DNA from 3 places in the Pandoraea sp. NE5 genome. Region 2 is predicted to be linked to each of the others. Evidence: predicted binding sites of a transcription regulator. Region 2 holds the regulator's gene; each other region holds the start of a gene.
What was found. The regulator sigma-54, encoded in region 2, starts transcription at its own class of promoters, with help from an activator protein. The targets are predictions, from matches to a motif close to TGGCANGNAANCTGCTTT.
Positions count from the first base shown of each region.

Region 1: the regulator sigma-54 is predicted to act here: its motif matches at 3,292-3,309, upstream of glnA (type I glutamate--ammonia ligase).
Region 3: the regulator sigma-54 is predicted to act here: its motif matches at 4,697-4,714, upstream of nirB (nitrite reductase large subunit NirB).

Region 1 is NZ_AP025517.1:4,512,155-4,519,732, reverse strand. It holds tRNA gene PanNE5_RS20425 (tRNA-Lys) at 1-50, opposite strand, end outside; gene PanNE5_RS20420 (hypothetical protein) at 122-307, opposite strand; gene PanNE5_RS20415 (hypothetical protein) at 491-730, opposite strand; gene PanNE5_RS20410 (DUF4148 domain-containing protein) at 1,166-1,498, opposite strand; gene PanNE5_RS20405 (LysE family translocator) at 1,749-2,366, opposite strand; gene PanNE5_RS20400 (rhodanese-like domain-containing protein) at 2,474-2,941, opposite strand; gene glnA (type I glutamate--ammonia ligase) at 3,405-4,820, shown strand; gene glnL (nitrogen regulation protein NR(II)) at 5,062-6,192, shown strand; gene ntrC (nitrogen regulation protein NR(I)) at 6,255-7,578, shown strand, end outside.
Region 2 is NZ_AP025517.1:907,079-914,656, reverse strand. It holds gene hprK (HPr(Ser) kinase/phosphatase) at 1-799, opposite strand, end outside; gene ptsN (PTS IIA-like nitrogen regulatory protein PtsN) at 897-1,352, opposite strand; gene hpf (ribosome hibernation-promoting factor, HPF/YfiA family) at 1,582-1,935, opposite strand; gene PanNE5_RS04200 (RNA polymerase factor sigma-54) at 2,078-3,565, opposite strand; gene lptB (LPS export ABC transporter ATP-binding protein) at 3,660-4,430, opposite strand; gene lptA (lipopolysaccharide transport periplasmic protein LptA) at 4,456-5,154, opposite strand; gene lptC (LPS export ABC transporter periplasmic protein LptC) at 5,151-5,810, opposite strand; gene PanNE5_RS04180 (KdsC family phosphatase) at 5,834-6,319, opposite strand; gene PanNE5_RS04175 (KpsF/GutQ family sugar-phosphate isomerase) at 6,427-7,407, opposite strand.
Region 3 is NZ_AP025517.1:2,847,032-2,854,609, reverse strand. It holds gene PanNE5_RS13040 (nitrate reductase) at 1-1,644, opposite strand, end outside; gene nirD (nitrite reductase small subunit NirD) at 1,692-2,057, opposite strand; gene nirB (nitrite reductase large subunit NirB) at 2,068-4,527, opposite strand; gene PanNE5_RS13025 (acyl-CoA dehydrogenase family protein) at 4,906-6,075, opposite strand; gene aliA (cyclohexanecarboxylate-CoA ligase) at 6,118-7,578, opposite strand, start outside.

The DNA.
Region 1 (7,578 bases), 1.4 Mb from region 2:
TCGACCTACGGATTAAGAGTCCGCTGCTCTACCAACTGAGCTAACGCCCCAACGAGACCGAGATAATATCGGCTCTTCCGTAAGGGGTCAACCCTTAATGGTGAAAATCCGCAAAAACGACTTATGTCAGGAGGGGTACCAGCTCGAACGCCAGCACGGCAAGCACCGCGCCGACGACAACGAGTAGCGAGCGCCAGCACATTCGAACGGCGCCTTTGCAGGGCATGGCGCCGACAGCGATCGCGCCGAATGCGGCGATCGCAAACATGCTCATGAGTTCCGCGTTGGAAAGGTGGGGCACGATCATCGCCGGTCTCCCTGCCGCTATTGCGCGAGTCAAATCATGTTTCAAGTATAGAAAACGGCCCCGTCCAAGCAAAGCGGCGCGGCAACCGGGATTTCCCCAGTGGCCGCGCCGCGCGTTGTTGCGATGCGATCTGTCCGAAACGTTCGATTCACTCGATCCAGGCGCAGCAAACGATCCTCAACGTTATTCGGGCAGATCGAGAATCAGCACGATCGTCCATGCGTCGTCGCCCTCGTGGTGGTACTGACGCTCCACCACGATAAACGGTTGCTTCTTGTCGCCTTGGCCGAGGAACAGCACGTCGCCTTCGGCTGGCATGCATTCGATCGGCGGCAGCGCGAGAGGGGTGCCCTTGGGGACGAGTTTTTCGGCCTTCTTCGCTGCGCGTTCGGTCCACTCGATATCGAATTCGATCTGACTCACCGGATGATCCTGTCTATGCAAAATGAAACGGCTGCATGGTAGCACGCAGCTTGCGCGACTCAAGAAAAAAGCCCGCGCCTTGGGCTGGGCGCGGGCGAAGGTCCCATGCGCTCGCGGGAGCGCATGGCGACAGGAGAGGCGCCCGTGGGGAAACCGTCGGTGCCCGCCCAACCAGAGGGGAAGTGTTCTGGACGAGCGGGCGTGCCGGTTGCCCGGTCAGGCTCAGGCGCGTGCCTGTCGGCGGGACAATACGAGGTGACGCAACACAGGCTGGCGATGCCGTCCTGCCTGTGTGCGTCACGTCGTGCTGCCGGGGTACGGCAGCACGACGAGGGACGGCGCGTGCGGCGCGGCTCGGAGGGAGGCTGAGAGCGGCGACCGACGCTGTCGATTGAGCGCTGCGGCGTGCCGCGATGCTCAGCGAGGGCTCAAGGCTTACGGATTCGAGTACTTCATTTCGCCGTTCTGGCGTGCGCGCACGAGATCGTCATACACCTGGGCGCGCGTCTTGCCCGGCGCTTGATTGGGCTGCATCGTGGCGAGCACGGGATACTCGTAATCGTTCTGCGGAATCAGGCCCTGCGCGCGGGCATCGACCAATTCCTGGCGAACCTGCTCGCGCGAGACCTGCGAGGTTTGCGACACCCACGCGAATTGTGAACCCTCGGGATAGGCATCGCTGCTCCGACCCGCCTGTGCGAAGGCGGCTCCGGCGGCGGTGACCATCAAGACCGACATCACGGCTGAGGCGATGTGCTTGCGATTCATGACGTTGACTCCTGTCTTTCTCAGTTGCGGGGGCGCGCAATGCATCGGTACCGGCGTTCGCTTTCGTAGGCTTCGGTATGCGTTGTGTGCGACCGTTGAAGACAGTCTAGGCGTCTGGCTATCACGGAAAAATGGCAATTGAGGGAATAAATACTTCCGGGAATCGCAACAATGCGCGACGTGCGCCCAAAAAAAACGCCACCCGCAGGTGGCGATCACGACGTAGCGGCGATGGCTGCGGGTGTTGCGTTCAGCGCGTCGCGATGACGACGGCGGCGCCGGCCATCACCGTGCCGGTCGCGCGATTCAGACGTCGCACGGCGCGCGCCGAACTGAGCAGTCGGCGCGCGCGGGCAGCGAGCGCGATGTAGCTGCCGAACACGAGCGCGAGAACGCTCAGCGTAACGCCCACGATTTCGAGGTAGCCGAGCGCTGTCACCCGTTGCAGATCGAGCAGATTGGGCAGCAGGGCGAAGTAGAACACGACGACCTTCGGGTTGCCCATCGTGACCGACAGTCCTCCGAGAAACAGACGCCACGATTGCTCGCGCGGCGCGGCGGCCATCGGTTCCGCGGGCGCGGTGACCGGTGCGTGCCACATCTTCCAGGCCAGGTAGAGCAAGTAGGCGGCGCCGGCGTATTTGATCGCGAGAAACACGCCCGCGAAGGTATGGGCCAGTGCGGCGACGCCCAGCACGGCAAGCGTCAGCCACACGACATCGCCGATCGCCACGCCTGTTGTGAACGCGATGGCGCCCTGCGTACCGCGTCCGAGCACGCGCGCCACAATGGCCGCGATGCCCGGCCCGGGCGTGCCGGCGCCGACGAACAGGGCGAGGGCGAACGTAAGTAAAGGGGTCCACTCCATCTCAGTGTTTCCTCGCGATTGAGACGTTCAGCGTTGTCTGGAAACGTGCCGACGCGCGCGCCTCGACGGGGGCTCCTGTGCGCTCATTTGCACACAGAAATGCCCACTCAGGCGCCGAGCCAAGGCAGTCCACGAAAGCACCAGCCGCTCACCGTCTTTCGATGGCCGGCCTTGTCCTTGTCGCCCTCGAAGCCTTCGAGAATGTCGAACGACTGCGTGTAACCGGCTTCATAGGCGACCTTGGCCGCGGCCTTCGAGCGGGCGGCGCTGCGACACAGAAACAACAGCGGCGTGGTCTTGTCCGGCGTCTGGGAAGCGAGTTGCTCGAGGAAGTGTTCGTTGGGCACGCCTCCTGGGTATCGAACCCATTCGACGTTGGCGTATTGACCATCGGGTACCTGCGGGCGGCCGACCCAGTCGAGTTCGGCGCGCGTGCGCACGTCGATCAGGCGAACGTTGGCATCGGCGCCAAGCAGTGCCAGGGCTTCGTCCGGCGTCACGGCGCCTGCGTAGGCGAGCTGAGCGCTCGCGCGGCGTTGGGAGGCTTGCTCGAGAATGGCTTTGGCGCTTGTCATGGGGCTGTGATCTCGTTGAACGATGATTGTGCTTTATTCTAGCGTGCCCTTCGTGCGCGAGGCGCGTTACGTGTTGCGTGGCATCGGGATTGGCCGGCGCGCAGCCAGTGTTTGGCCGCGCGTGATGGCGGTGCAGGGCGACGCACAATTTCGGTTCGCGCCGATCGGTGGCGGGCACCAAAAAAGTGCATAATCGCAAAATGCACCAATGCAGTGATGTTTCGGTGCGCGTTGCACCGAATCGGGGAATTGTGGCCCGTGAGCGGGGATTCCAGGCTGGACGCACCAGAATGGAATATTCGCTTAGAAATCAGAGGGCGAGGGTCAGGGAGGGCAGGGTGATGGGTTGTTGGCACGCTTCCTGCTTATCACTGGCGAATCCGAACACGGAGTTCGTTAAGACGGTACGGCGACGCGGGCGATAAGCGCCAGCAGCGCCAGATTGAATCTTTCGGGAGATAGCATGAGCAAATCTGTGGCAGATGTGATGAATCTGGTTAAGGAAGAAGACGTCAAGTTCGTCGACTTCCGCTTTACCGATACGCGCGGCAAGGAACAACACGTCTCGGTGCCGGTGTCGCACTTCGACGCTGACAAGTTCGAGAGCGGCCACGCTTTCGACGGTTCGTCGATTGCTGGCTGGAAGGGCATCGAAGCCTCGGACATGCTGCTCGTGCCGGACGCGAACACTGCCTATATCGACCCGTTCTACGAAGAAAACACGCTGGTGCTGACCTGCGACGTGATCGAGCCGGCCGATGGCAAGGGCTACGACCGCGATCCGCGTTCCATCGCCAAGCGCGCTGAAGCCTACCTGAAGAGCACGGGCCTGGGCGACACCGCCTTCTTCGGTCCGGAGCCGGAATTCTTCATTTTCGACTCGGTGCAGTGGAGCACGGACATGTCCGGCTCGTTCGTCCGCGTGAATTCTGAAGAAGCCCCGTGGTCGTCGGCGAAGGACTTCGAAGGCGGCAACACCGGCCACCGTCCGGGCGTGAAGGGCGGTTACTTCCCGGTCGCACCGGTCGATTCGTTCCAGGACATGCGCTCGGAAATGTGCCTGTTGCTCGAGCAACTGGGCGTGCCGGTCGAAGTGCACCACCACGAAGTGGCGGGTCAGGGCCAGAACGAAATCGGCACGAAGTTCTCGACGCTGGTCGAGCGCGCCGACTGGACGCAGATTCTGAAGTACGTGGTGCACAACGTGGCACACAGCTACGGCAAGACGGCAACGTTCATGCCGAAGCCGATCGTGGGCGACAACGGCTCGGGCATGCACATCCACCAGTCGGTCTGGAAGGATGGTCAGAACCTGTTCGCCGGTAACGGCTACGGTGGTCTGTCGGAGTTCGCGCTGTATTACATCGGCGGCATTATCAAGCACGCACGTGCCCTGAACGCGATCACGAACCCGTCGACCAACTCGTACAAGCGTCTGGTGCCGCACTTCGAAGCACCGGTGAAGCTGGCCTACTCGGCCCGTAACCGTTCGGCCTCGATCCGCATTCCGTACGTTGCCAACCCGAAGGGTCGCCGCATCGAAGCGCGCTTCCCGGATCCGATGGCCAACCCGTACCTGGCCTTCTCGGCCATGCTGATGGCGGGTCTGGATGGCGTGCAGAACAAGATCCACCCGGGCGAAGCTGCCGACAAGAACCTGTACGACCTGCCGCCGGAAGAAGACGCAAAGATCCCGACCGTGTGCTCGAGCCTCGAACAGGCGCTGGAATACCTGAACGAAGACCGCGAGTTCCTGACCCGTGGTGGCGTGTTCACGGATGGCATGCTCGATTCGTACATCGCGTTGAAGACGGACGAAGCGCGTCGTATCGCCATGACCACGCACCCGCTCGAGTTCGAACTGTACTACTCGCTGTAATTGAATCGCTGCGCAGGGAATGCGCCGGCATGACGGAACGCCAGCGGCCGACCGTCATGCTCGACAGGCAAGGGGGATGGCCGCGGCCGTCCCCCTTTTTTATCCGCAGCGCGCATTCGCCACGTAGCCAGCCATGAACCTCTCGCCTCGATCCTTAATGAACAGTGTCCGTGCCGGTGGGAAAGGGCAGACGAAGCGCGCCGAGCACGCCGCTGCCGCGGAAGATCCCCATGCCGCCGAGATGACCCCCGACGCCGCCGGCCATACGACTGCGTTGCCGCCGGGCGTCGATCCGTGGGAAGCCAGGCTCGCGGCGACGGGCGTGTTGCCCGGTCTCGAAGCGTTGCCGACCGTCTTGCTGGTGCTTGAGAAGCAATCACTGCGTGTCGTGTTTGCCAACCCGGCCGCCGAGGCGCTGCTCGCGCTTTCGCGCCGTTCGCTGTCGCAAATGACGTGGAACGACGTCTTCACGAACGGCGAGGTGCTCGCGTCGACGATGGCCGATCTCATCGCCAACCGCTTTCAGACGACGCGCCTCGATTTGGTGCTCGAGCGCACCGCGCAGGAGCCTCTGCACACGCATGCGATTGTTGCCGCCCCCGAGGCCGCCCCCGATTTCGTGATCGTCGAGCTGATCGAGAACGAACAGAAGATCAAGAACGAGCGTGAAGAGCGCATCATCGATCAGGCGCTGATGAACAAACAGCTTATCCGCAACCTGGCGCACGAAATCAAGAACCCGCTGGGCGGGATTCGCGGCGCGGCGCAGTTGCTGGAGTTCGAGCTGGATCAGCGTGAGCTGCGCGAGTACACGCAGGTCATCATCAAGGAGTCCGACAGACTTCAGACGCTGGTCGACCGCCTGCTCGAGCCGCACCGTCATCCGTTCATTGCCACCGACGTCAACATCCATGAGGTATGCGAGCGCGTGCGGTCGGTGGTGCTCGCCGAGTTTCCGCAGGGGCTGTCGATCGAGCGCGACTACGATGTGAGCCTGCCCGACTTTCGTGGCGACAAGGAACAACTCATTCAAGCCCTGCTCAACATCGTGCGCAATGGTGCCGAAGCGCTGCGCGGGCAGATTGCACGCGGCGATGCGCGCATCGTCCTGCGCACGCGAGTGGCGCGAAAGATCACGATTGCCAAACGTTTGCACAAGCTGGCATTGGAATTGCATGTGATCGACAACGGGCCAGGCATTCCCGCCGACATTCGTGACCGCATTTTCTATCCGCTCGTCTCCGGGCGCGAAGGGGGGAGCGGTCTGGGACTCACACTGGCGCAGTCGTTCGTGCAGCGCCACGAGGGTTTGATCGAATGCGAAAGCCGGCCCGGACGGACGGATTTCCGAATCCTGCTGCCCCTGGGCTGAAGCGGCCCTCACGCCGTCGGCCGTAGCACCTGCGGCCGGGCATAGACGTTAAACGGTGAACAATGAAGCCGATCTGGATAGTAGACGACGACCAATCGATTCGATGGGTGCTCGAAAAGGCGCTCTCGCGAGCCAATCTGCCGGTGCGCAGCTTTACCGGTCCGCGCGAAGCCAGCGCGGCACTCGAACACGACTCGCCGCAGGTGCTGGTCTCGGACATCCGCATGGCGGGCGGCTCCGGGCTCGAACTGCTGCAGACGGTCAAACAACGACATCCCGGACTGCCGGTCATCATCATGACGGCGTTCTCGGATCTGGACAGCGCCGTCGCGGCCTTTCAGGGCGGTGCGTTCGAATATCTCGCCAAGCCGTTCGACGTTGATCGCGCGGTCGAGCTGATTCTGCGCGCGGTCGAGGAAAGCCTGCGCGAGGCGACGGACGACGAACGCATCACCGAAGAGCCGGAAATTCTCGGGCAGGCGAGCGCCATGCAAGACGTGTTCCGAGCGATCGGTCGTCTCTCGCATTCGAGCGCCACGGTGCTTATCACCGGCGAATCGGGCTCCGGCAAGGAACTGGTCGCGCGGGCACTGCACCGCCACTCGCCGCGCGCCGGCGGGCCATTCATCGCGCTCAACACGGCGGCAATTCCGAAGGATCTGCTGGAATCCGAACTGTTTGGCCATGAGCGCGGGGCGTTCACCGGTGCGCAGGCCACGCGGCGCGGGCGCTTCGAGCAGGCCGAGAGCGGCACGCTGTTCCTCGACGAAATCGGCGACATGCCACTCGATCTGCAAACGCGTTTGCTGCGCGTGCTGTCGGACGGTAATTACTACCGCGTCGGCGGCCATAGTCCGATCAAGGCGAATGTCCGCGTGATCGCGGCCACGCACCAGAATCTGGAAGATCGTGTGCGGCAGGGTCTGTTTCGCGAAGATCTGTATCACCGACTGAATGTGATTCGCTTGCGTTTGCCGTCACTGCGCGAGCGCAATGAGGATATCCCGCTGCTGGTGCGTCACTTCCTGCAGAAGAGTGCGCGCGATCTGGGCGTCGAGACGAAACGCATCAGCGAGGCCGCGCTGGCGCATCTGACGCGCTTCCCGTTTCCGGGCAACGTGCGTCAACTGGAAAACCTGAGCAACTGGCTGACGGTCATGGCCCCGGCGCAGACGGTGGAGATCAAGGATCTGCCGCCGGAGTTCCAGACGCTGGCAGCGGCGCCAGGGACCGGGGTGGGGGCGTCGGCTAGCTTGCCTGCCTACCCCGCCGCGACGCCCCAGGCGGCAACCGGGACCACCGCCCCGGTGCCGGCCATCGCGGGTTATGGCGGCGTAGACGCGGGGCTGTCGGCTGTCGGCGGGATCGCGGGGGCTGGCGGTGCCG
Region 2 (7,578 bases):
TGTTGATGGGCAGGCCCAGCACATCCACGGTTTGCGCTTCGAGCGGCAGCCGCTGGAATTCGCCATCGGGGCGGCGCACCAACTGAACGATCAACTTGAGCTTCATTTTCCGGCGCACGGCCGTCTCACCGAAGATCGTCTTGATGTCGAGCAAACCCAGGCCGCGCACTTCCAGCAGGTTTTGCAGCAGCGGCGGGCAACGGCCTTCGACGAAATCCGGCCCGAGGCGCACGAAATCGACCGCATCGTCTGCTACCAGTCCGTGACCGCGGCTGATCAGTTCCAGGCCGAGCTCGCTCTTGCCGAGGCCGGAATCGCCGGTGAGCAGCACCCCCATGCCCAGAATGTCGAGAAATACGCCGTGCATCGTGCATCGCGGGGCGAACACACGCGAAATGTACATGCGCAGACTGTCGATGACCGCCGCCGTCGACATCGGCGTGGTGAACAGTGGCGTGGAGGAGCGGGTACAGCGCAGTACGAGATCGGGCGGGGCTTCGAGGCCGTCGGCCACCACGAGGAACGGCGGCTCGAGCGCGATGACTTCGCCCATGTGGCGCTTGCGGTTTTCGTCCGTGAGGCGCTGGTAGTAGCGCAGCTCGGCCTCGCCAAGCACCTGAATCCGGTTCGGGTGAATGAGGTTCAGGTGACCCACGAGGTCGGCGCTGGAGGTGGCCGTCGACACGCTCTCGGGCGTGAAGCCACGTTCCCACCCCTCGTGCCCGGTCAGCCACGACAAACGCAGCGTGGCGGCGTTGTCGTCGAAAATGCTTTGCGCGTTGATGCCGGTCAGTTCCACCGCGTCGCCTCGTTCGGTTGGGGTTGGGTGCTACGGAGTTCGTCCTGCGTCGCGGCGCGATACCCCGAAACACCGGGATAGCCGCACCAGCGCCGGCTCAGGGTTGCCAGTTCGCGAGCGCAGTATGGATATCGTCGGCACTCGGCGCGGAGGTCAAGGTCTCGCGCATCGTGCGATCCGAGAGCAACTGCGCAATTTCGGACAATATCTCGAGATGCTGCTGCGTTGCCTGCTCCGGTACCAACAGGAAGAACAGCAGGGACACGGGTTGCGCGTCGGGGGCCTCGAAGGGAATCGGATCGTCCAGGCGCACGAAGGCTGCCATCGGATGCTTGAGGCCCTTGATGCGCCCGTGCGGAATGGCCACACCTTCTCCCAGTCCGGTCGAGCCGAGACGCTCGCGGGCGAACAGATTGTCGGTGACAAGCGCGCGCGACAGGCCGGCATTGTTCTCGAAGAGAAGCCCGGCTTGCTCGAAGACGCGCTTCTTGCTGGTGACAGACAGTCCAAGCAATATGTTGGACGCAGGTAAGAGTTTGACTAAACGGTTCATCTTGTAATGCGGGCGAACGCATGGTCGCCCTCCAGCCCCCCGGTTGACCTCGCATTATAGACCACCCGTCGACGCACTCCCGGCGATGCGAGGGAGCATGCAAAAGGGGCCGTTCAACGGCCCCGCGGTGGGTGATGCCAGAGACTTACGACAGACGTCGATGTGCGCGTGGGCTTCCTCGCGAATCGCCGTCAGTGTCGGTCAATGCGGCTACCTTGCCCGGACAGACTCATTGCAGCGGTTCCGCCTCGGGAGGTTCCTGGTGCTTGAGGGCCTCGCGGCCATGATCCTGAACCTTGTCCTTGTATTGCATAACCTTGCGGTCGAGCATGTCGATCAGCTTGTCGATGGCGGCGTACATATTCTCGTCACACTTCTCGACGAAAATCTCCTTGCCCTTGAGATACACGGTGACGCTAGCGATCTGGCGTCCGGTCTTCTCCTTGGTCTTGTCGACAGATAGGATCACCTCGGCACCGATGAGCTGGTCGAAATGGCGCAACACGCGTTCAAGCTTGTTGACCACGAATTCGCGCAGCGACGGCGTGAGTTCGAGATGATGTCCACTGATCTTCAGATTCATAGCTGCTCTCCTTGCTGAAATGCCGAAGTGCAGGCCGCGTCACAAGCAACGCTGGCTAGCGGGAGTGCGAGCCATTGGCGTGACGCAATGTCGCACTGCGGCGTGATGCCCCAGCGAGCCAAGATGGCACACCAGGACCGTCCTACAAAGATTTGCGCAAGTTCACTGCGGGAATGCGCATGGCTTCGCGGTATTTCGCGACGGTGCGTCGCGCTACCACGAACCCTTGCTCTGCCAGCAGCTCCGCGATACGGCTGTCGGAAAGGGGGGTCTGCGGATCTTCTGCTCCTATGAGTTGCTTGATGAGTGCGCGGATGGCGGTCGATGAGGCGGCGCCCCCGGCTTCCGTGGCCACGTGTGAACCAAAGAAGTACTTAAGCTCGAAGGTTCCGAATGGAGTGAGCATGTACTTACTGGTTGTCACGCGTGAAATCGTGGATTCATGTAAACCCAGCGTATCAGCAATTTCGCGTAAAACCAAGGGCCGCATGCCGATTTCGCCATGCGTGAAGAAGTTCTTCTGACGCTCGACGATCGCCTGCGACACGCGCAGGATCGTGTCGAACCGCTGTTGGATGTTCTTGATGAGCCAGCGCGCTTCCTGAAGTTGCTGCTGCAGGTTGCCGGTTCCCGGCGCATTGCGGTTGTTGCGAAGGATGCGCGCATACATTTCATTGATGCGCAGGCGCGGCATGACCTCGGGATTGAGTTCGGCGGTCCAGCCGCCGCCTTGCTTGCGCACGAGCACGTCGGGGATGACGTAATCCGCCTGGGGCGAGCCGTAGGCGGCGCCCGGGAACGGGTCGAGCGAGCGAATCAGTTGATGCGCCGCGCGCAGGCTGTCCTCGCTCACGCCCAGCAGACGACGCAACCGTGTGTAGTCGCGCGCGGCGAGCAGCTCCAGATGATCGGAAACGATGCGCAGCGACAGAGTTCGCACGCTGCTTGCCGGCAGCCGCTGGAGTTGCAGGCGAAGGCATTCTGACGGGGTTCGGGCGCCCACGCCTGCCGGGTCGAAGCTCTGCAGCAGCGCGAGCGCGGCGTTGATCTCTTCGGTCTCGAGCCCAAGTTCCTCGGACATTTCCGCCTGCATTTCGTCGAGCAGGGTGCCGAGATAGCCGTCTTCGTCGAGCGATTCGATCAGGAATTCCACCAGCAGGCGATCGCGCGGGCTGGCTTTCGTCAGGCGCAACTGGGCGAGCAGGTGTTCGCGAAGATTGGGATGATCGACGTGCAGTTGCGGCCGCTCATTGTCGTCGTCGTCCGACGCACTGCCCGAGCGGGCAAAGTCGTTCAGGCTCCAGTCGTTGCCACCGTCGCGCGCGTTGTCGTCGAAGCGGGTCTCGCCGTCGAGTTCGCGGGCGTCGTCCTGGCCGCTGGCCGATTCCGGCGTGTCGTTGGTGCTGCTGCTCGACGAGCCCCGCTCATTGCGCAGCGATCCGTCCGTGCCCACACGGATCGTGCCGGCGAGCCAATCGTCCTCGCGCTCGAGCATCGGGTTCTGGGTGAGGGCGTGCTCGACTTCCTGCTGAAGTTCGAGCGTCGACAGTTGCAACAATCGGATGGATTGCTGCAACTGAGGCGTGAGGGTCAGGTGCTGGGAGGTGCGGAGTTGAAGGGTCGGTTTCATAGCATTTCTCGCCTTCATTGTAGAGGCTTTGTCACGCCAGCGAAACCGGCCCGGCCCCCTATCGGAGGCAGGGTTTACATGCGAAAAATTTGCTTTACATCCGGAAGTTTTCGCCCAGATATACGCGCCGCACGCTTTCGTCGGCCACGATCTGGTCGGGCGTGCCGGCGGCGAGCACCGAGCCTTCGCTAATGATGTAGGCGTGATCGCAGATGCCGAGCGTCTCGCGTACGTTGTGGTCGGTAATCAGGACACCGATGCCACGATCTTTCAGAAAACGCACGATTCGCTGGATTTCCAGCACGGCGATCGGATCGACGCCCGCGAACGGTTCGTCAAGCAAAATGAAGCGCGGTTGCGTGGCCAGGGCGCGGGCGATTTCCACGCGGCGGCGTTCGCCGCCCGAGAGCGACATCGCCGGATTTTCGCGCAAATGGCTCACCTGCAACTCGTCGAGCAGCGCTTCGATGCGTCGGTCGATCTCGTCGCGCTTGAGCGGCTTGCCGTGCGCATCGAGCTGCAATTCGAGCACCGCCCGGATGTTGTCTTCGACCGTGAGCTTGCGGAACACCGACGCTTCCTGCGGCAGGTACGAGACGCCCATGCGGGCGCGCTCGTGAATCGGCAGCTCGCTGATCACGTTGCCGTCGAGCTGGATTTCGCCGTCGTCGGCGGGCACGAGGCCCACGATCATGTAGAACGATGTCGTCTTGCCCGCGCCGTTCGGGCCGAGCAGTCCCACGACTTCGCCGCTCTTCACATCGAGCGAGACGTCCTTGACAACAGTACGGGCACCGTATTGTTTCTTGAGCGAGCGCACCACGAGCGCGCTCGGCTTGCCCGATTGACCGTCGCCCGGATGGATCGTCGAGGCGTTGCTATTGGCAGAATTACTCACGCGGATTCCCGATGCTTTTGGAGGGAGACAGCGGCGGCAGATCGCCCTTGGGCGCGGCCGCCGGCTTGCTCGCGCCGCCGGCGCCTGGCTGGTTCGCGCCAGTGGCATTGCGCGGGGCGAGCGTGGCGCGCACGCGGCCGTTCGGATTGTTGGCGTTGACCTGATCGGCACCGCTGTTGGCGGTATAGACCTCGTTGTACGTGTCGTACGTGATCACGCTACCGTGAATTTCGTCGAGCACCCTCGTGCCGCCGGCCAGGCGCTTGAGCGTGGCTTGTGTGGTCAGCGTGGCGACTTCGGTCTTGCCGTTGTAATAGATCGTTTGGCCCCAGCCGTCGATGTATTCGTCCAGGCCGTCGCGCTTCTGGCGCATGTAGGCGAGCGGGCCGCCCGGCTTGTAATAGGCCGTGGCGTACTGATAGCCCTCTGGATCCTGAGTCACTTCGACGCGATCGGCCTTGAGGAGAATCGTCCCCTTGGTCATCGTCACGTTGCCGGTGAAGATGTTGACCTGCTTGAGGTCGTCGTAGCTCATGTGATCCGACTCGATGTTGAGCGGCTTGTCGCGGTCGGCGCGTTCGGCATGGGCGAGCGGCGACGCGAGGGCGCCGAGCATGGCGAAGGCGGCGGCCAGTGCGCGCAGGCGACGCAGCGACAGGGAGACGGGGCGCGGTTGGCGGCGATCGGTCATGGGGTCTTGGGGCCCGGTTTGGTCTGGAGTGGCGCGCTCGGCGCGGCGGCCGGTGCCGGGCGATTGCCGCCCAGTTCCGCCGGCTGGATCGTGCCGTGAACATTGCCGAGCAATTGTACGGCGCGCGAGATGTTATTGAAAATCATGCCATCGCCGTACATCACGGAAGCACCGCGGAACAGCTGGACTGGCAATTCCGTGCGCACGATGTCGTCGTTGACGAGCACCTGGAAGTGCTGGGACAGCGCCCGCATTTGCGGATCGCGCGGTCCGGCCTGACGTACCACGACCGCGTCGTCGTACAGATCGACGACGGACATGTCGGCATTGAGCGTGCCGCGTTTGCTCGTGGCGGTCACTTCCGGTTGATTCGGCGTGAACGCGCGGACGGCGGGCATGGTCATGGCCGTGGTCTGGTCGTCCTCGTAATGCGTCATGTGCACGGCATTGACGCGGTATTGCGTGAGGCCGGTCGCCGACAGGGTGGAGATCACCATGTCGTCGGCGAAGTAATCCGGAATGTGCTGCTTTACATACGGCGCGCGGTCGGCGTCAGACGGCAGCGTGCGTTGCACGAGCCAGTAAGTGCCGGCGGCCAGGCCGGCCAGCACGACGATGGCGACCAGCGAAGCGGGTGAGAGGCGTTGAGTGGCCATGGATGATCGGCTTCCTCGACGCGTCAGGCGAGCGCGTCGGCGAGCAGGGCGTCGTAACGTCCCTGGGCACGCAGAATGAAGTCGCACAGCTCGCGCACGGCGCCTTCGCCGCCGCGCGTGGCGGCAACCCAGTGGCAGCGTGCCCTGACTTCGGCATGGGCATTGGCCGGGCAGGCGGCGAAGCCCACGCGGCTGAGGATCGGCAGATCGGGCCAGTCGTCGCCGATATGGCCGCAAACCTCGCTCGTCACTGACACCTTGGCGCACAGGTCTTCGAATGCGGCGCGTTTGTCCTGCACGCCTTGATAGACGTGTGCGACACGAAGATCGGCCGCGCGTTTGGCGACGATTTCGGACTGGCGTCCGGTGATGATGGCCGTGACGATGCCGACCTCGGCGAGCAGCTTCAGGCCGTGGCCGTCGAGCGAATCGAAGGTCTTGATGACTTCCCCGGCCGGTCCGTAGCGCAGGCCGCCGTCGGTGAGGACACCGTCGACGTCGAACACCATGACACGCAGGCGAGCGGCGCGCGCAGCGGCGTCGGTCACGTCGGTCGCATCAAGCGGGGCGGAACGAGTGGGTTGGGCGATGCTGGGCTGATTCATGGGCAAGCGGCTCACACGACCTTGGCGGCGAACAGGTCGTGCACGTTGAGCGCACCGACGAGGCGGTCGTTCTCGGTCACGAGCAATTGCGTGATGCCGAAACGTTCCATCAGTTCGGCGGCTTCGGCGGCGAGTTGATCGGGGCCGATGCTGCGCGGTCCGGCCTTCATGACGTCGGCCAGCGTGAGCGTGGTGAAATCGAGCGTACGCTTGAACAGGCGGCGCAGGTCGCCGTCCGTGAAGATGCCCACAACGCGATCGTCGGCATCGACAATGGCCGTCATGCCCAGACCCTTGGCGGTCATCTCCAGTAGGGCATCGGACAGGCTGGCATCGGCGCGCACGCGCGGAACGCGCTCGCCGGTGCGCATGACATCGCGCACGAACGTCAGCAGACGTCGACCGAGCGCGCCGCCCGGATGCGACCGGGCGAAGTCCTCGGCGCCGAAACCGCGCGCGTCGAGCAGCGTGACGGCAAGCGCATCGCCCAGGGCGAGAGCGGCCGTGGTGCTGGCGGTCGGTGCGAGGCCCAGCGGGCAGGCTTCTCTGTCGACGTGCGCGTCGAGGTGCACGTCGGACAGGCGCCCCAGGCTGGAGGCGGCGTTGCCGGTCATGGCGATGAGCTTCGCGCCGATGCGCTTTATCATCGGGAGAATGCTGACCAGTTCCCCCGTCTCGCCGGAGTTGGACAGGGCGACAACGACGTCGTCGGTCGTGATCATGCCCAGGTCCCCGTGGCTGGCTTCGGCCGGGTGAACGAAGAAGGCGGGTGTGCCGGTGCTGGCGAACGTGGCGGCCAGTTTGCGGCCGATGTGGCCCGATTTGCCCATTCCGGTGACGACCACGCGCCCGCGGCAGGCGAGCAGCAGAGAGATCGCTTCGAAGAAGCTGTCGTCGAGGTGCGCGGAGACGCGTTCGATGGCGTCGGCTTCGGTGCGCAACACCTCCCGGGCGACCTCGAGTGCCCGGCCTGGATTGATTTTCGCTATCATGCGCGAAGTATATCAAAACGCACGCGGCGCCGAGGACAGCCGCGCCAGGCTTGGACCTGCACCGTTCGAGACCACCCAGGAAGCGGCCCGGTGCCTCGTCGGAGACCACTGCGCCAACGCTATCTGGCACGGCACTTGCATAGCAAGTACCGCGTTCGGTCAGACCGCCAG
Region 3 (7,578 bases), 1.9 Mb from region 2:
TTGCGCCGCGCCGGCCGGAAACGGCCAATGTTGCGGTCCGCGCTGCTCGAGCAGCGCGAAATCGATACCGCCGATGTCGAGGTCGCGTCCCACGGTGAGCGCGCGATGCTCGTCGAAGATGGCCTCGATGGACGAGAACGCGAACGGTTCGGGCGACGCGTCGAGCTTGGGTGCAAGACGCCGGGCGACCTCGCTGGCAATCCACCAGTCGGCCCGGGTCTCTCCCGGCGCCGAGACGGCGGCCCGCACGCGCGAGATACGCCGCTCCGAGTTCGTGACCGTGCCCGCCTTCTCGCCCCAGCTCGTTGCGGGCAACAGCACGTCGGCATAAGGAACGGTGTCGGTCTGGTGAAACGCCTCCTGCACCACCACGAACTCCGCAGCGGCGAGCGCTTCACGCACGCGCTCGCTGTCCGGCATCGAATGCACGGGGTTCGTGCACGCGATCCAGATCGCCTTGATACGGCCGTCGCGCACGGCGTCGAACATCTCCACAGCCGGCAGGCCCGGCCGGTCCGACAGCCCCTGCACGCCCCAAAGGCGCTCGACCTCGGCGCGATGCGCCGCGTTGCCGATCTCGCGATGCGCGGCGAGCATGGTGGCCAGCCCGCCCACTTCACGCCCCCCCATCGCATTGGGCTGACCGGTGAGCGAAAACGGCCCGGCGCCCGGGCGTCCGATCTGCGCGGTGGCCAAATGCAGATGGATGAGCGCGAGATTTTTTTCGGTGCCGTGGCTCGATTGATTCAGCCCCATGCAATAAAGCGACAGCGCCGCCGGGCTCTCGCCAAACCAGTCGGCCGCCTGACGCAACGCCGATTCTTCGATGCCGCAGATGTCGGCCACCAGTTGCGGGGTATAGCCGCGCAGCATCTGCTTGAGGGCATCGAAGCCTTCGGTATGGGCGTCGATGTAGCGCCGGTCGATGCGTCCTTCCCAGATCAGGTGGTGCAGCATGCCGTGAAAGAGCGCAACGTCGGTGCCCGGCACGATGGCCAGATGCAGATCGGCCATCGCCGCCGTATCGGTGCGGCGCGGATCGACGACGATCCAGCGAATCGACGGATCGGCCGCCTTGGCCGCTTCGAGTCGACGGAACAGCACCGGGTGCGCGTAGGCCATGTTGCTGCCGGCGAACAGCACGGTGCGGGCCGCTTCGAGATCGTCGTAGCAGGTGGGCGGCCCGTCTGCGCCGAGCGCCATCTTGTAGGCGCTCACGGCGCTCGACATGCACAGTCGCGAGTTCGTGTCGATGTTGTTGGTGCGCACCAGCCCCTTGGCGAGCTTGTTGAAGACGTAGTAGTCCTCGGTCAACAACTGTCCTGACACGTAAAAGGCGACGGCGTCCGGGCCATGCCGACGGATAACGTCGGCGAAGCGCGACGCCACCGTCTCCAGCGCGTCGTCCCAACTGGCGGGCGCGCGCTCGGCGTCGCGCGTGGTGCGCAACTCAGGCGTCAGCACGCGTCCGGCAAGCGACTGCGCGGTGAGCGGCAACGTCATGCCCTTGCTGCACAGACGCCCGAAGTTCGCCGGATGCGCCGGGTCGCCCTGCACATCGACGATGCGCTCGCCGTCGCTCTCGACGAGCATGCCGCAACCGACGCCGCAGTAGCAGCAGGTGGTTTGCGTGAGGGTTGTCATGGGGGGCTCCGGCAATCGCGAGGGGTCAGGGGGGCGGGGGTAGCGGGTCAAGCGGCAGCCGTCGCCGCGCTCACCTCGGTACCGATCGCCTCGTCGAGCGACACATACACCTCGCCCGCGTCGATCCGCACGGCGAAGCGCTCTGCACAGCCCACATCGGGTGCGCAGGCTTCGCCGGTCGTCAGGTCAATGTTCCAGGCGTGCAGCGGGCACGTGACCTTCTCGCCGTGCACGATGCCCAGCGAAAGCGCACCGCCCTTGTGTGGGCACTTGTCGCGCAACGCAAAAACCTTGTCGCTCTCGGCGCGAAAAAGGGCGATGTCGCCGCTCGGATGGGTCAGCACGCGCGTGCCCAGGCGCGGAATCGCGTCCACGTCGCAGACATGCAGCCAGATCGGTTTGGATTGCGTCATGGTGTTCTCCTCAGGCAGTCGCGGGCTCGACGCTCATCGGCACGGTCGAGGTCAGCGGACGGTATTCATTGGCTTGCGCCCCGTTGATACGCGCTTGCCACGGGTCGGGCAGGCCATCGAGCGAGAAGAGCAACCGTTCGTACAGCGCGCGACGATTGGCGGCATCGTTCACCACGCGTTGCTTCACGTAGTCGAGGCCAACCCGGTCGAGGTAATGCACCGTGCGGTCGAGGTAATAGGCTTCCTCGCGATAGAGCTGGAGAAACGCGCCCGTGTACTCCTTGACCTCGTCGGCGGTCTTCACCTTGACGAGGAACTGCGCGACTTCGGTCTTGATGCCGCCGTTGCCGCCGACATACAGCTCCCACCCCGAGTCGACCGCGATCACACCCACGTCCTTGATCCCGGCCTCGGCGCAATTGCGCGGGCAGCCGGACACGGCCAGCTTGACCTTGTGGGGCGACCACATGTTCGCGAGCATGGTCTCCAGATCAATGCCCATCTGCGTGCTGTTCTGCGTGCCGAAGCGGCAGAATTCGCTGCCCACGCACGTCTTCACGGTGCGGATCGACTTGCCGTAGGCATGCCCTGACGGCATACCGAGGTCGCGCCAGACGCTTACGAGATCTTCCTTCTTCACGCCGAGCAAATCGATACGCTGACCGCCCGTGACCTTGACCATCGGAATCTGGTACTTGTCCGCCACGTCGGCGATGCGGCGCAGCTCGCTCGGGTTCGTCACGCCGCCCTTCATCTGCGGGATGACGGAGAACGTGTTGTCCTTCTGGATGTTGGCGTGCACGCGCTCGTTGACGAAGCGGCTTTGCGGATCGTCAACGGCTTCCTTCGGCCACGTGCTGAGCATGTAGTAGTTCAGCGCGGGACGGCACGTGGCGCACCCGTTGGGCGTGCGCCATTCGAGGAAGTCGAAGGCGGCACGATGGGACGTGAGGTGATGCTCACGCACCGCGCGACGCACGTCGGCGTGCGACAGATCCGTGCAACCGCACACCGCCTTCTCCTTCGGTGTCGCGTCGTAGGTCGAGCCCAGCGTGCTCATCAGGATCTGTTCGCACAGCCCGGCGCACGAACCGCACGAGCTGGCAGCCTTCGTATGCTTCTTGACCTCATCGAGCGTGAACAAGCCCTTCTCGGTGATCGCCTTGACGATCGTGCCCTTGCACACGCCGTTGCAGCCGCACACTTCATCGGTATCGGACATGGCCGACGCGCGGTTCTGCCCTTGCGTGCCAACGTCGCCCACACTCGACTCGCCGAACATGATGCTGCTGCGCAACTCGCCCAGCGCACGCCCGTCGCGCAACAGCTTGAAGTACCAGGCGCCGTCAGCCGTGTCACCGTACAGACACGCGCCGACGAGCTTGTCGTCGCGAATCACCAGCTTCTTGTAGACGCCGCTCGCGGGATCGGACAACACGATCTCCTCAGTGCCTTCGCCGCCGAGAAAGTCGCCCGCCGAAAACAGGTCGATGCCCGTGACCTTGAGCTTCGTCGACAGCACCGAGCCGCGATAGCTGCCGATGCCCATGAGCGCGAGGTGGTTGGCGCAGACCTTGGCCTGCTCGAACAGCGGGGCCACGAGACCGTAGGCTACGCCGCGATGGCTCACGCATTCGCCCACCGCGTAGATGCGCGGATCGTAGGTTTGCAGCGTGTCGGACACGACAATGCCACGGGCGCAATACAGACCGGCCGCTTCGGCCAGCGTCGTATTCGGCCGAATTCCTGCGGCCATGACAACGAGGTCCGCGTCAATTTCTTCGCCGTTGCTGAACTTCACGGCCCGCACGTTGCCGTTGCCGTCGTCAAGAATCGCTGCCGTTTGATGCGACAGTCGGAACGCGAGACCGCGCGCTTCGAGCGATTGTTGCAGCAGCTTGCCCGCCGTACTGTCGAGTTGGCGCTCGAGCAGCGTCTCGGCCAGATGCACGACGGTCACGTCCATGCCGCGCAGCTTGAGACCGTTGGCCGCCTCCAGGCCGAGCAGACCGCCGCCGATCACAACCGCATGACGCTTCATGCTCGCCGTCTCGATCATGATCTCGGTATCGCGAATGTCGCGATAGCTGATCACGCCATCGAGATCCTTGCCGGGCACCGGCAGAATGAACGGGCTGGAGCCGGTGGCGATCAACAGACGGTCGTACGGCGCCACGGTGCCGTCGGCGCAACGCACGACACGGCGCGGTCGATCGATCTGCGTGACTTCCTTGCCCAGATGCAACGTGATGCCCTTCTCGGCATACCAGTCGAGCGGATTGAGCACGATGTCGGCGAACGACTGCTCGCCGGCGAGCACCGGTGAGAGCAGGATCCGGTTGTAGTTCGGATGCGGCTCGGCACCGAATACGGTGATGTCGTACTGATGCGGTGCGATTTCCAGCAGCTCTTCGAGCGTGCGGATGCCGGCCATGCCGTTGCCGATGACGACCAGACGAGGTTTGCGCATGCTGTCTTCTCCTGTTGCAGCGCTTGCAGCGCCCGAAAAACAAAACGGCGTCCGACCGTGCCGAAGCACGGAGGGACGCCGTTGTCCTGTGGGTACGTCGCAGGCGCGCTCGCCTGACGCCGTACCGGAATTCATGGCCGGCGACGTCTTTGCCGCTGGCACACACACTAATGCAACAAGCGTGCCAAGTGACGCAGAAAGTTCGACAAAGCGTTGCTGGTCAACGCAGAACAGTTGGTTTGTCTATGGGAAACGCCCGAAAATCGAGTGGAATCTGTTGCACCGCAGCAGTGCAAGGCGGTGCGGCTCTGACATCACGCGCACCAGCATGATGCGCCGCGTGTACGACTCGGCGCACCGCCAGCGGTGCGCGCGACCTCAATCGTCCTGCATCAGGGCCCGCCCGATGATCAGTTGTTGAATTTGCGTGGTGCCTTCATAGAGACGGAGCAGTCGCACGTCGCGATAGAAGCGCTCGACCTTGTATTCGTTGATGTAGCCCGCGCCGCCGTGCACCTGCACACCACGATCGGCCACGCGCCCGACCATCTCGGTGCAGAACAGCTTGGCGCACGAGGCCCGCGTGCTGACGTCGGCGTCGCGCTTGCCTTCGGGCTTCGCGTCGTAACGCAGGGCACAGTCCTGCACCATCGACCATCCGGCGTACAGTTCCGCCTGACTGTCCGCGAGCATCGCCTGCACGAGCTGGAAGTCGCCGATGCGCTGCCCGAATTGCTTGCGTTCGCGTGCATAGGCCACGGACTCATCGAGAATTCGCTGCGCCATGCCGCACGCCAGCGCCGCCACGTGCAAGCGCCCACGGTCGAGGACCTTCATCGCCGTCTTGAAGCCCTTGCCCGCCTCGCCGCCGATGATGTTCGCCGCCGGCACGCGCGCGCCTTGCAGCACGACGTCGCACGTCTTCGTTCCGCGCTGCCCCATCTTCTTGTCGGGCTTGCCCAGCGACAGGCCCGGCGTGTCGGCCGGCACGATGAACGCCGAGATCCCGCCCGCGCCCTCGCCGCCCGTGCGCGCCATCAGCGTGAACGCCCCGGCGCGCGGTGCGTTGGTAATGAAGCGCTTCACGCCATCGAGCACATAGGTGTCGCCGTCGAGTACGGCCCGTGTCTTGAGCGCGGCCGGGTCCGATCCCGCGTCCGGCTCCGTGAGCGCGAACGACATGATCAGGTCCCCACTCGCCACGCGCGGCAGCAGGTCGCGCTTTTGCGCTTCGGTACCGTCCATCAGGATGCCCTGTGAGCCGATGCCCACGTTGGTGCCGAACACCGAGCGAAATGCCAGCGACGTCTGCCCGAACTCATAGGCCACGCGCACTTCCTGCGTCATCGACAAGCCGATGCCGCCGAATGCCTCGGGAATCGACAGGCCGAACAGGCCCATCTCCTTCATCTCATTGACGAGCGTGGCCGGCACGTCGTCGTGCTCTTCCACGTCGTTCTCGGCGGGCACCAGCCGCTCGCGAATGAAACGTTGCACCGCGGCGAGCAACAGCTCGAACGATTCGCTATCCAGTCCCTTCGATGTCATCGACCTTTCATCCTTGAAGTACGCCGCGCCGCGTGCGGGCTTTCACTCGCCCGTCTGCAGCATCTCGCGCAATTTGAATTTCTGTATCTTACCCGTGGGGGTGGTCGGCAGCGCCTCGCGCACTTCGAGCCGTTCCGGCCAATACTGCCGGGCGACCTTGTGCGACGCCAGAAAAGCGGTGAGCGCGGGCAGATCGATCGACTGCCCGGGGCGCGGCACCACCACCGCACACGCGCGTTCGCCGAGCCGCTCGTCCGGATACGCCACGATGGCCACTGTCGCGACCGCCGGATGGCGGTACAGCAGCGCCTCGATTTCGACGACGGGGATATTCTCGCCTCCCCGAATGATCACGTCCTTGCTGCGACCGGCGATGCGCACGTAGCCAGTGGCGTCGAGCCACGCCATATCGCCCGTGTCGAACCACCCGGCGGCGTCGGTGCCGTTCCATTGCGCGCGCTTGAGATAGCCGCCGAAATTCGAACACGAGCGCACGAGCAAACGGCCGGTTTCGCCTGTGGGCAGGTCACGATCGTCCACGTCGACCACGCGTAGCTCGACACCCGGCAGCGGACAACCGTCCGTCGTGGAGGCGCGCGTGTCGTCGTCTTCAAGGCGTGTAAGCGTCACGGCGCCGTTCTCGGTCATGCCCCACGCCGACACGATTTTCGCGCCGAGTACCTTGCGCGCCTGCTCGACCACCGGGCCGGGAATGGGTGCCCCCGCGCACAGGAACGCGCGCAAGCTCGGCACAGTCTCGCCGCCAGCCGCCACCGTCTTGGTCAGATCGGTGAGAAACGGGGTGGACGCCATCGTGAATGTCACCCCGTGCGCCTGGATCAGACGCACGGCATTCGACGGGTCCCACACGTCGAGCATGACCGCACTCGCGCCGAGCATGATGGGCATCATCAGGCCGTACATGAAGCCGGTCTGGTGCGCGAGCGGCGAGCCCATCAGAATCACGTCGTCGCGACCGAGGCGCATGCGCTGCGCGTAAGCGTCGATGTTCGAGAACGTGGTGTTCGCACTGTGCATCACACCCTTCGGCTCGCCCGTGGTGCCGGAGGTGTACATCAATTGCATGACGTCGTCCGGACGCGCCCGCGACGCCTGCATCTGCGCGCGCTCCGCGTCGGTCGCCGCAGGTTCGCCAGCCATGAGCACGGCGTCGAAACTCTCCTCTGCGGCAGCCTCCCCAACGACGATCACATGCCGGAGCGCGTCAAGCTCGTGCTGCAACGCGCGCGCCATCGCCGCGTGATCGAAACCGCGAAACTGCTGCGGCACGATGAACACTTTCGCCTCGCCATGGCGCAGCATGAAGGACAGCTCGCGCTCGCGGAAGATGTGCATGAGGGGATTGAGCACCGCGCCGATACGGGCGCAGGCCAAGTAGGTCACCGCGAACGGCCAGCCGTTGGGCAGTTGGCACGCGACCACGTCGCCGCGTCCGACGCCACGTCGCAACAGACCCAGCGCGAGACGCTCCGCCGCATCGGC